3 regions of the Thauera sp. SDU_THAU2 genome follow, and region 3 is predicted to be linked to each of the others. Evidence: riboswitches for the same ligand, from Rfam matches in the RefSeq annotation. Region 3 holds a riboswitch; each other region holds the start of a gene.
What was found. Region 3 has a riboswitch for cobalamin ahead of AAFL97_RS12520 (ABC transporter substrate-binding protein). Riboswitches for the same ligand answer to the same signal wherever they lie in the genome.
Positions count from the first base shown of each region.

Region 1: another riboswitch for cobalamin. It lies ahead of bluB (5,6-dimethylbenzimidazole synthase); the one in region 3 lies ahead of AAFL97_RS12520 (ABC transporter substrate-binding protein).
Region 2: another riboswitch for cobalamin. It lies ahead of AAFL97_RS17695 (GNAT family N-acetyltransferase); the one in region 3 lies ahead of AAFL97_RS12520 (ABC transporter substrate-binding protein).

Region 1 is NZ_JBBWUN010000003.1:3,085,911-3,089,109, forward strand. It holds gene AAFL97_RS16085 (nitrate- and nitrite sensing domain-containing protein) at 1-638, opposite strand, end outside; gene bluB (5,6-dimethylbenzimidazole synthase) at 778-1,512, opposite strand; cobalamin riboswitch at 1,564-1,751, opposite strand; gene rlmB (23S rRNA (guanosine(2251)-2'-O)-methyltransferase RlmB) at 1,934-2,698, opposite strand; gene rnr (ribonuclease R) at 2,691-3,199, opposite strand, start outside.
Region 2 is NZ_JBBWUN010000003.1:3,403,675-3,406,873, reverse strand. It holds gene AAFL97_RS17700 (ribonucleoside-diphosphate reductase subunit alpha) at 1-949, opposite strand, end outside; gene AAFL97_RS17695 (GNAT family N-acetyltransferase) at 985-1,539, opposite strand; cobalamin riboswitch at 1,696-1,905, opposite strand; gene AAFL97_RS17690 (YeeE/YedE family protein) at 2,062-2,496, shown strand; gene AAFL97_RS17685 (DUF6691 family protein) at 2,506-2,919, shown strand; gene pdxH (pyridoxamine 5'-phosphate oxidase) at 2,963-3,199, opposite strand, start outside.
Region 3 is NZ_JBBWUN010000003.1:2,370,207-2,373,405, forward strand. It holds gene AAFL97_RS12515 (FecCD family ABC transporter permease) at 1-767, opposite strand, end outside; gene AAFL97_RS12520 (ABC transporter substrate-binding protein) at 764-1,786, opposite strand; cobalamin riboswitch at 1,903-2,094, opposite strand; gene AAFL97_RS12525 (MFS transporter) at 2,141-3,199, opposite strand, start outside.

The DNA of each region.
Region 1 (3,199 bases), 720 kb from region 3:
TCGAAGCGCCGGAAGCACTGCGCCTGCGCATCGATCAGGTGCAGGATGGACTGCACGCGCTCGGGCGCCGGATGGCCCGCGGCGAACAGCGCCGCGCCCAGCGCGCGCTCCTGGCCGGCGAACTCCTTGCCCTGCATCAGGTTGAACAGCGCGACCAGCAGCCGCGAAACCCCGGGATCGACCGCCACGTCGGCAGCCTCGAACACCAGCGCGAGCAAGGCCGCGATGATCTCGCTGTAGCGCGCGGTCGACACATCGGGCCGGCAGCGCCGGGCGGCAATGTCGCCGCGCAGCCCGGGCAAGGCATCCAGCGCATGCAGCGCAAGCGCGATGCGCGTCAGCAGGCGCGAGCCGCCATGCACCGCGCCGCCCGACTTCTCGCCGCCCAGTTCCGGGCGCTTGAGCCAGCTCCGGACCTCGGCCTCCGCGGCCCGGCTGGCAAGCAGTTGCGCTTCGCGCTGGGGGCCGAAGCGGGCGCCTTCCGAGCCGAGAAAGACGTTGGAAGCGCCGCGTTCCCGCTGGAGCTGGTGGACGAGTTCACTGACCGCCTGCACCAGTTCGCAACTGAGCGCGAGCCGTTCGAGATCGTCGATTTCGCAGCGGCGCGCTGCGAGCAGAAATGCGAGCGCCGTCTTCATCCTCTCTCCGGAATCCTCGTTGCCATGGCCTCGGCCGGAATGACCGTGGCCACAGCAACAAGCAATTGCCGTGCAAGCCTGTGCGCGCCACACCGAGCGGCGGCTGCGCGAAGGCCGAAAAAGCGGAATGGTGGCCCGGTTATGCCGGCATGACGCGCGAGACGGCGTCGGCGAAACGCTCGCCCGCTTCGTCCGCCTCGCCCTGCCAACGATCGAAATGCAGCAGCTCGGTCAGCGGCATGCGCTTGAGCCAGCCGGCCGACTCCAGCTCCGGGCGCTGATGGAAATGGCTGACATGGCCGATGCAGAGATAGGCGATCGGCACGATTCCGTCCGGGATGCCGAGCGTCTCGCGCAGCGCCTGCGGGTGCAGGATGCTGACCCAGCCCACCCCCAGCCCTTCGGCACGCGCCGCCAGCCACAGGTTCTGCACCGCGCAGACCGCGCTGTAGATGTCCATCTCCGGCATGTGGGTGCGGCCGAGCACCACCGGGCCGTTGCGGCTGCGATCGCAGGTGATGCACAGGTTGAGCGGCGCTTCAAGGATGCCTTCCAGCTTCAGCTTGCGGTACGTGCCCCGCTTGCCGGTCTCGAACATCTGCTCGGCTTCGGCATGGGCGGCGAGGAAATCGCGATGGATCCGCTCGCGCACCTGACGCGAACGCACGATGACGAAGTCCCAGGGCTGCATGAAGCCGACCGAAGGCGCGTGATGGGCGGCGGTCAGCACGCGCGCCAGCACCTCGTCGGCAATGGGATCGGGCAGGAACTGCCCGCGCACGTCGCGCCGGGTATGGATCGCGCGGTAGACGGCGGCGCGCTCGGCAGCGCTGAAGGATGGATCGGTCTGGATGGTTTGCGCATGGCTGCTCACGGAGTCGTCCCCTTGTCGTGAAGCAGTGGACAGCGCGCCGACCAGACGGCTGTTGAACGCTTCCGGGGCCGGTCTTCCGGCTGAGGATCATCCCGTCCGGGCGCCTTCCCGGCATTTGCAGGCCAGTGGCTGGGCAAACCTTGCCCGGACGGTCCCCTTCACGGCGCTGGGCACGCAGCGGATTTGCACCGCTTTCCCGATTCTCCCGCGCAGGCGCGGGCACCCCGAAGCTCGAAAGACGTGAAGCGTATTGAATCGCGCTGCGGCTGGCAAGGTACGCTGCCACCGCTCGGCGAGCCGGATGTGGAAGGCGGCGAAACCCATCGACGGCGGCACACGCCGGGGGTGATGAGTTTCGCCCTCGGCTCCGCGCAGCCCGTTCCACCTTCCCGCAGCGCAGGCTCCCCACGGCCGCCACCGCTCATCCGCGCTGGCGGCGCGCCTCGAACAGGCAGATGCCGCTCGCCACCGACACGTTCAGGCTCTCGACGCTGCCGAGCATCGGAATCCGCGCCAGCTCGTCGCAAGTCTCGCGCGTCAGCCGGCGCAGGCCGTCGCCTTCGGCGCCCAGCACCCAGGCCACCGGCGCTTTCTGGTCGATGTCGTACAGCGACTTCTCCGCCTCGCCGGCGGCACCGACCACCCATACGCCGGCCTCCTGCATCTCGCGCAGCGCGCGCGCCAGGTTGGTGACGGTGATGTAGGGCACGGTGTCGGCCGCACCGCTGGCGACCTTGACCGCGGTGGCGTTGAGGCCGACCGCGCGGTCCTTGGGCGCGACCACCGCATGCGCACCGGCCGCGTCGGCGACGCGCAGGCAGGCGCCGAGGTTGTGCGGATCCTGCACGCCGTCCAGCACCAGGATCAGCGCGTTCTCTTCCAGGCTGTCGAGCACGTCGGCGAGCTTGATGTCGCGCCGCGTCGCATCGACCTTCGCCACTACGCCCTGGTGCCGGCGGGTGCCGACCATGGCATCGAGCTTGTCGCCTTCGCAATACAGCATGCGGACGCCGGCAGCCTCGGCCTGGGCGACGAACTTCTTCACCCGTGCGTCCTTGCGGTCGGCCGATAGATGGACTTCCAGCACCGAGTCCGGCGCATGCCGCAGCTTGGCCGACACGGCATGGAAACCGTAGATCAGCCGGCTGGCGGCGCTGGCGTTCGTGTTTGCGGTCGTCTTAGGCACGGCGTTTTTCCTTCGCGGAGGTCTTGCCGCCAGAACGCGCGGCCGGTTTCGAGGCGCGCGATTCTACCGGCTCGGCAGCGGCTGCAGGCGCGGCCTTGGCCGCTTTGGCAAGCTTCGCCGGCTTGGCCGGTTTCGCTTTCCCGGCCTTTTCCGCCTTCTCCTTCTTGCCGGCCTTCTTCGCCTTCTTCTCTGCCTTCTCGGCCGATTTGGCCTTGCCGGCCTTGGCCTTCGCCTTCACTGCCTTGGCTTTCTTGCCCTTGTCCGCAGCGTCCTTGTCCTTCTTGCCGGCCTTCTCCTTCTTCTTCTCCGCCTTGCCATCCTTGCCGGCGGCAGTCTTGCGCGCCTTGATGGCCGCTGCCTCTTCGGCAGCCAGCTTGACCGCCGCAGCCTCCTGGTCGACCACCTTCTGCCGGATATCGTCGAGCACGCGGGTCCCGGCGCGGGCGGCCTTGGCCGGTGCCGGGCGGGCCTCCGCCTCGGCTGCAGGAGACGCCACTGCTT
Region 2 (3,199 bases), 1.0 Mb from region 3:
TCAGCGCCAGGCCCATCGCCACGCGCATGAAGAAGGTCTGCGGCAGTTCGATGCGGCGGCCTTCCACGTGCAGGAAGTAGCGGTCGTACAGCGTCTGCAGGCCGAGGTAGTCGAATTGCAGGTCGCGCTCGGGCTTCAGTGCCGCCGCCAGCCGGCTCAGGTCGAAGTCGGCCAGCCGCGGGTCGAGCAGCTCGGCATCGATGCCGAGCTGGATTGCTTGCGGGAAATAACCGACGTAGCCGCCTGAAGGGGCGGCCATGTCGGCCTGCGAGGCTTCGTGGCCCAGCACCTCGACGCGCACCGCCGACAGCAGCAGACGCGCGGCGACGTGGGTGTAGTCGGGCTCGCGCTCGATCAGCGTGCGCGCGGCCAGCACCAGCGACTGGCGCACGGCGGCGACCGGCACGCCGTCGTAGAGGTTGTGCAGCGCATGTTCGAGCACGGTGTCGGCGGACACGTCGGCCAAGCCTTCGCAAGCTTCGCGGCAGGTCGCCAGCAGCGCGGCGCGGTCGAGCGGACGGCGCTGCTCGCCATCGACGACGTGCAGCACCGGTGCGTCGCCCGCGGTGTCCAGACCGGCGGCCTTCTGCGCGGCGCGTTCGGCGGCGCGGCGCTCGCGGTAGAGCACGTAGGCGCGGGCGACGTCGTGTTCGCCCGAGCGCATCAGCGCCAGTTCGACCTGGTCCTGGATGTCCTCGATGTGCAGCATGCCGCCGTCGGGCAGGCGGCGGGTCAGCGCGCCGACCACGGCTTCGGTCAGGCGGGCGACCAGATCGCGCACGCGCGAGGAGTCCGCGCCCTGGCGGCCCTCGACGGCGAGGAAGGCCTTGCTCATGGCGACGGCGATCTTGCTCGGGTCGAAGGCGACCACCGCGCCGTTGCGGCGGATGACTTCGAAAGCGGCCAGTTGCGGGTCGATGCGATGGAGGGAGTCGGGAAGTCGGTCCACGGGATGTCCTGTCTGAAAAGGAGTGAGAGGAGTGTTCAGGCGCAGGCTGGTTCGGCGTGCGTGCGGGTTTCGGTTCCGGCGGAAAGCGGCAGGGTCAGTGGTGCAGTGAGCTTGCCGCCAAGGCGGCGAAAGCCATGGAGGATGGCCATGTGGTGCACCGCGGGGCTGATGCTGTGGCAGACGACGCAGGCGGCGCCGGACGACTTCGCCAGCTCGATGACGTGGCCGAACAGCCTGTGGCCCAGGCCGCGGCCGCGATGCGCGAGGGTGACGCTGAGGCCGAAGTCGGTTTCGCCGTCGCGGATGCCGACATGGGCGAGGGCGATGATTTCGCCGCTGGCTGCACACAGGCCGTGCAGATGGTCGCGGGCGAAGTCCAGGCGGGCGACGTAGCCGGCGATGCCTTCGTCGCGGATGCCGTAGCCGAAGCGCAGCATGCGGTCGTCGGCGTTCAGCATGAGCAGATGGGCGAGGATGCGCGGCGCGTCGGCCGGAACGAAGCGGGGCAGCGTCTCCATGGCGATGTCCTCGTGGAGACGGCCGCTGCGGACTGTTTCGGCAAGGGATTCAGGTCCGGCGATGTCTGGCATGGCGGCGATCCGGTGCGGGCGGGGCGGATCGCCGGCCGGCGGAGGCGAGCGCCAGCCGTGCGGCAGCGCCGCACGGTGTTGTCGGTCCGTCAGGAAAGCGAGCAAGCGAAATGGTCTGAGCCATGCCTCTTGTCAGGGACACCCCGCCCCAAACTGTTGAAGTGGATGCGCATGGCAGGTCTTCTGGCTCTCGGGTCCTCGTCTTGCGCCAGCCTTCCCGGAATCCATCCAGTGGCATGGGGGGCGCAGGACTCGCCGATTACAGCTGCGGGGGCAGCTCCGGAATTCGCGCGCAGGGGCGCGGCACCGGATTCCCTTTTTCATACCCGCCGACGTCGGCAGGCAACCATGGGCGGGTAGGATTATCTGCCTTCGCCGCCTCGGCGGCAAGGTGGATGCGGACAAGCCGGGCGGGCTTGAATAAATCAGTATTTACTAATATATTCGCGCCCTGAATGCCCGTCCGGTTGTACGCCGGCGGGTGCTTTCCTCGACCCGTTCATCCGAGCTGTTTTCGACGCCATGACCATCGACTGGGCAAACTTCACTCCGGGCACGGCGCTCGCCGGTGGCGCGCTGCTCGGCTTCGCGGCAGTGCTGCTGCTGGTGTTCAACGGCCGCATCGCCGGCATCAGCGGCATTGCGGGCGGCTTGCTGCAAGCTGGCGCGCGCGGCGACAGGGCCTGGCGGCTGGCCTTCGTGCTGGGCCTGGTTGCCGCGCCGGTGCTGTACCGGGTGTTTGCCGCGCTGCCCGAGATCAGCATCGAGGCCGACTGGCTGGTGCTGGTGGTCGCAGGGCTGCTGGTCGGCTTCGGTTCGCGCTACGGCTCGGGCTGCACCAGCGGCCACGGCGTATGCGGCCTGTCGCGGCTGTCGCCGCGTTCGCTGGCGGCGACGCTGACTTTCATGGCGGCCGGCTTTGCCGCGGTGTACGTCGTCCGCCACCTGCTGGCCTGAGAGGGGGTGATGAAAACGATCGTCGCTTTCCTCGTCGGCCTGCTGTTCGGCATCGGCCTGATCGTCGCCGGCATGAGCAACCCGGCCAAGGTGCTGGGTTTCCTCGATCTGGCCGGGGCCTGGGATCCGTCGCTGGCGCTGGTGATGGGCGCTGCGGTGGCGGTGGGCATGGCGGGTTTCGCCGTGGCGCGCAGGCGCAAGGTTTCGCTGCTCGGTGAACCGATGCGGATTCCCGCCGGCCGCGCCATCGACCGTCCGCTGGTGGTCGGCAGTGCGCTGTTCGGCATCGGCTGGGGGCTGGCCGGCATCTGCCCGGGGCCGGCGCTGACGCTGCTGGGCATGGGCGCGCCCAAGGGCGTGGTCTTCGTGCTGGCGATGTTCGCCGGCATGGCGCTGTTCTCGCTGCTTCAGCGCCGGAACTGATCGGTGCCCGCCCGGTGGCGGGCAATGGGTGCCAAGGCGGGCTTCAGGGCGCCAGCCGCTGCCGCTGCCAGCTGCCGTCGTCCTGCAGGCGGTAGGCGATGCGGTCGTGCAGGCGCGATGCGCGGCCCTGCCAGAATTCCCAGTAGTCGGGCACCAAGCGGTAGCCGCCCCAGTGCGGCGGGCGGGGCGGATTGAGGCCGAACTTGAGCCCGTAGTCGGCTGCGCGTGCCACGATCACGCCGCGCCCGTCGATGACCTCGCTCTGCGGCGAGGCCCAGGC
Region 3 (3,199 bases):
CAGCCGATCAGCACCAGGCGCACCTGCCGCACCGGAATGCCGAGGCTGGCGGCCGAGTCGGCGCCGAAGGTGAAGGCGTCCAGCGAACGGCGATGCCAGATGCAGACCAGCAGGCCGACCAGCACCACCGGCACCGCCAGCGTGACCGAATGCCAGCGCACGCCGCTGAGATTGCCCAGTAGCCAGAACATGATGCCGCGCGCCTGCTCGGCGCTCGCCGACTTGGTGATCAGGAAGGCGGTGAGCGCATTGAACAGCTGCGAGCCGGCGATGCCGGCGAGGATGATCTGGCCGCCACCGGTGCCACCGCGCGCCGAATGCGCCAGCATCGCCACCAGCAGGAAGGCGGCGATGGCACCGACGAAAGCGCCCATCGACAGCGAGATCGCGCCGGCGCCGATGCCGGCGAGCGTGACCAGCACCGCACCGGTCGACGCACCGGCCGAGATGCCCAGCAGATAGGGTTCGGCCAGCGGGTTGCGCAGCAGCGACTGCAGGATCAGGCCCGAAATAGCCAGCCCCGCGCCACAGGCGGCGGCGACGATGGTGCGCGTCAGGCGGTAGTTCCAGACGATGCCCTCGTCGATCGGGTCGAGCACATAACCGGCCTCCCACAGCTTGTTCGCCAGCACCTGGCCGATCACCGGCAGGCTGATCGGCGTCTCGCCGATCGCCACGCCGGCGGCCACCGCCAGGCACAGCAGCGGAACAACCCACAGGCCGTGCCCGAAAACGGGCACGACCAGGGAATGGCCGGCACGGCTCATCGCTTGATCCTGGCGGCTTCCTCGGCCAGTTGCTCGATGCCGGCGACCATGCGGGTGCTGGCCTGCATGGCATCGGCGTCCATGATGACGATGCGCTTGTGCTTGACCGCTTCCATGTTGCGCGTCACCGGGTCGGACTTGAGGAATTCGAGCTTCTTCTCATGGTCGTCGGCCGGGAAGCGGCGGCGATCCATGCGCGCGATGATCAGGATGTCCGGGTTGGCCTTGGCGATGGTTTCCCAGCCCACGGTCGGCCATTCCTCGTTGGACTCGATGACGTTGCGGATGCCCAGCGAGGCCAGCATGTAGTCGGCGACGCCCTTGCGGCCAGCCACATAGGGGTCGATCTCGAGGTCGGCGCTGGAGAACCAGAACACCGCCGACAGCTTGTCCGCACCGTTCGCGCGCGCCTTTTCCTGGGCAGCGGCGACACGGGCCTTGTAGCTGTTCACCAGCTCTTCGCCGCGCGCCTGCACGTCGAAGATCTGCGCGAGCTGCTGCACGCCCTTGTAAACACTGGCGATGTCGAAAGGCTGCAGGCGGGTGCCGTCGGCGCCGACCAGGTTGTCCTTGCCTTCGCAGTCGGACGGCAGGATGTAGGTCGGGATGTTCACGTCATGGAACTGCTCGCGGGTGCCGACCACGCCTTGCGGGCCGACCATCCACTCGAACTGCACGGCAACCAGTTCGGGACGCTTGCCGAGCACCGCCTCGAAGCTCGGGTCGTTGTCGGCCAGGCGCTCGACCTTGGCATTCTGTTCGGCGAATTCCGGCGATACCGAGTTGAACCACAGCGAGGTGCCGACCAGCTTGTCGCCCAGGCCCAGCGCGTAGAAGGCTTCCGTACCGCCCTGGCCGATGGTCACGGCCTTGGTCGGCGCCTTGGCGAACTTCAGTTGCTGGCCGCAGTTCTCGACGGTGAGCGGGTACTGGGTCGGCGCGGCGAAGGCGGCGGCGGACAGGCCGAGGCCGGCGAACAGAACGGCAAGGCGGGAAACTTCGAGGCTGGGCAGTGCCATGGATGCGATCTCCAATTGGGCGTATACATGGCGGTGTGCAGCATGGAAAGCACATCCCGGATGAGGACAGGCCGAGGCCGTCGCGGGATTGCCCTTCCCGGACACCCCGCCGGTCTATGGTCAACGATGCGGCCGGCAGGTCTCCTGACTCGCGCTTCGTCGCCTCGCTCCAGCCTTCCCGGGCAAGCCAGTGGCATCGTGGAGCAGGCTCGGCGCCTACAGTTGCGGGGGCAGTTCCGTTTGGGGCCATGCGGCCCTTGCGGATTCCCAATTAATTCCTTGCGGAAACCGGTGCGGCGCGATTATAGCCCGAGCATTTGGCGCATTGCATCATCGTCCTGTCCTGTGCTGGCGTCATGCCGGGCGGGGCAGTGCGGCCCGGGCAAAGGCGAAATACAGCGTACTCGAGGCCGGAAAGGCCGCCGCCACGCTCCAGGCCAGCACACCGGCGCCCGGCTCGGCCGGTATCCCGGCGAACAGCTTGCCCAGCAGCATGTTGCCGAACAGCACCATCAGCCCGCCGGCCGAGGCCAGCGCACCGTAATGCACCGGCAGCAGGCGCCGGCGGGCGAAGACCGGCACCAGCGCCATCGCCACCGGCACCGCACACATCTGGCCGGCCGTCAGCAATACCACCGTCAGCACTGCCGGCAGCAAGCGCCAGATGCCGGCCAGCGGCGGGATGGCCGACCACAGCGCCAGATTGACGAAAGCCGCCGCCAGCAGCGCAAAACCCAGCACCAGCGGCAGCCGCGGCGGCAGGCGCTTGCACAGCGCCGCCAGCGGCATCTGGCAGCTCACCACCAGCACCGAGGCCAGCGCGAACAGCCAGGCCATGTCGCGCGCGCCGCCCTGCGAACGCTCCAGCTCCACCGGCAGGCCCAGGTACATCTGGTTATAGCTCAGCAGATAGCTGCTGTAGAACAGCATGAACAGCAGGAAAGGACGGTTGGCGAACAGCTCGCGCCAACCCCAGCCGCCCGCCCCCGGCGCAGCCGGCTTCAGCGCCGGCAGCCGCGACCACAGCACCAGCAGCGCCAGCAGGAACACGCCGGCACTGACCAGCGCCATCTGCATGAAGCCGATGTCGAACAGCAGGCTGCCGAGCAGCGGCCCCGCCACCGCGCCCACTTCGCCATACACCGCGAACTGGGCGAAGATGTTGCGCCCCTTGCCGTCAGGCTGCGCATCGATGCGCGCCGCCAGCGCCTCCATGCAGGGCGAGAACAGCGCGCCGCCGATGCCGGTGAGGCAGGCGCCGAGCAGCAGCATCGCCGCCGAATCGGCAGCGGCGAAGCACAGATAGCCGGCGATGCGCACCACGCAGCCGCACAGGATCAGCGTGCGGCAGCCGTAACGCTCGGCCAGCGTGCCGCCGATGAAGAACATGCCCTGCTGCGAGAAGGTCCGCAC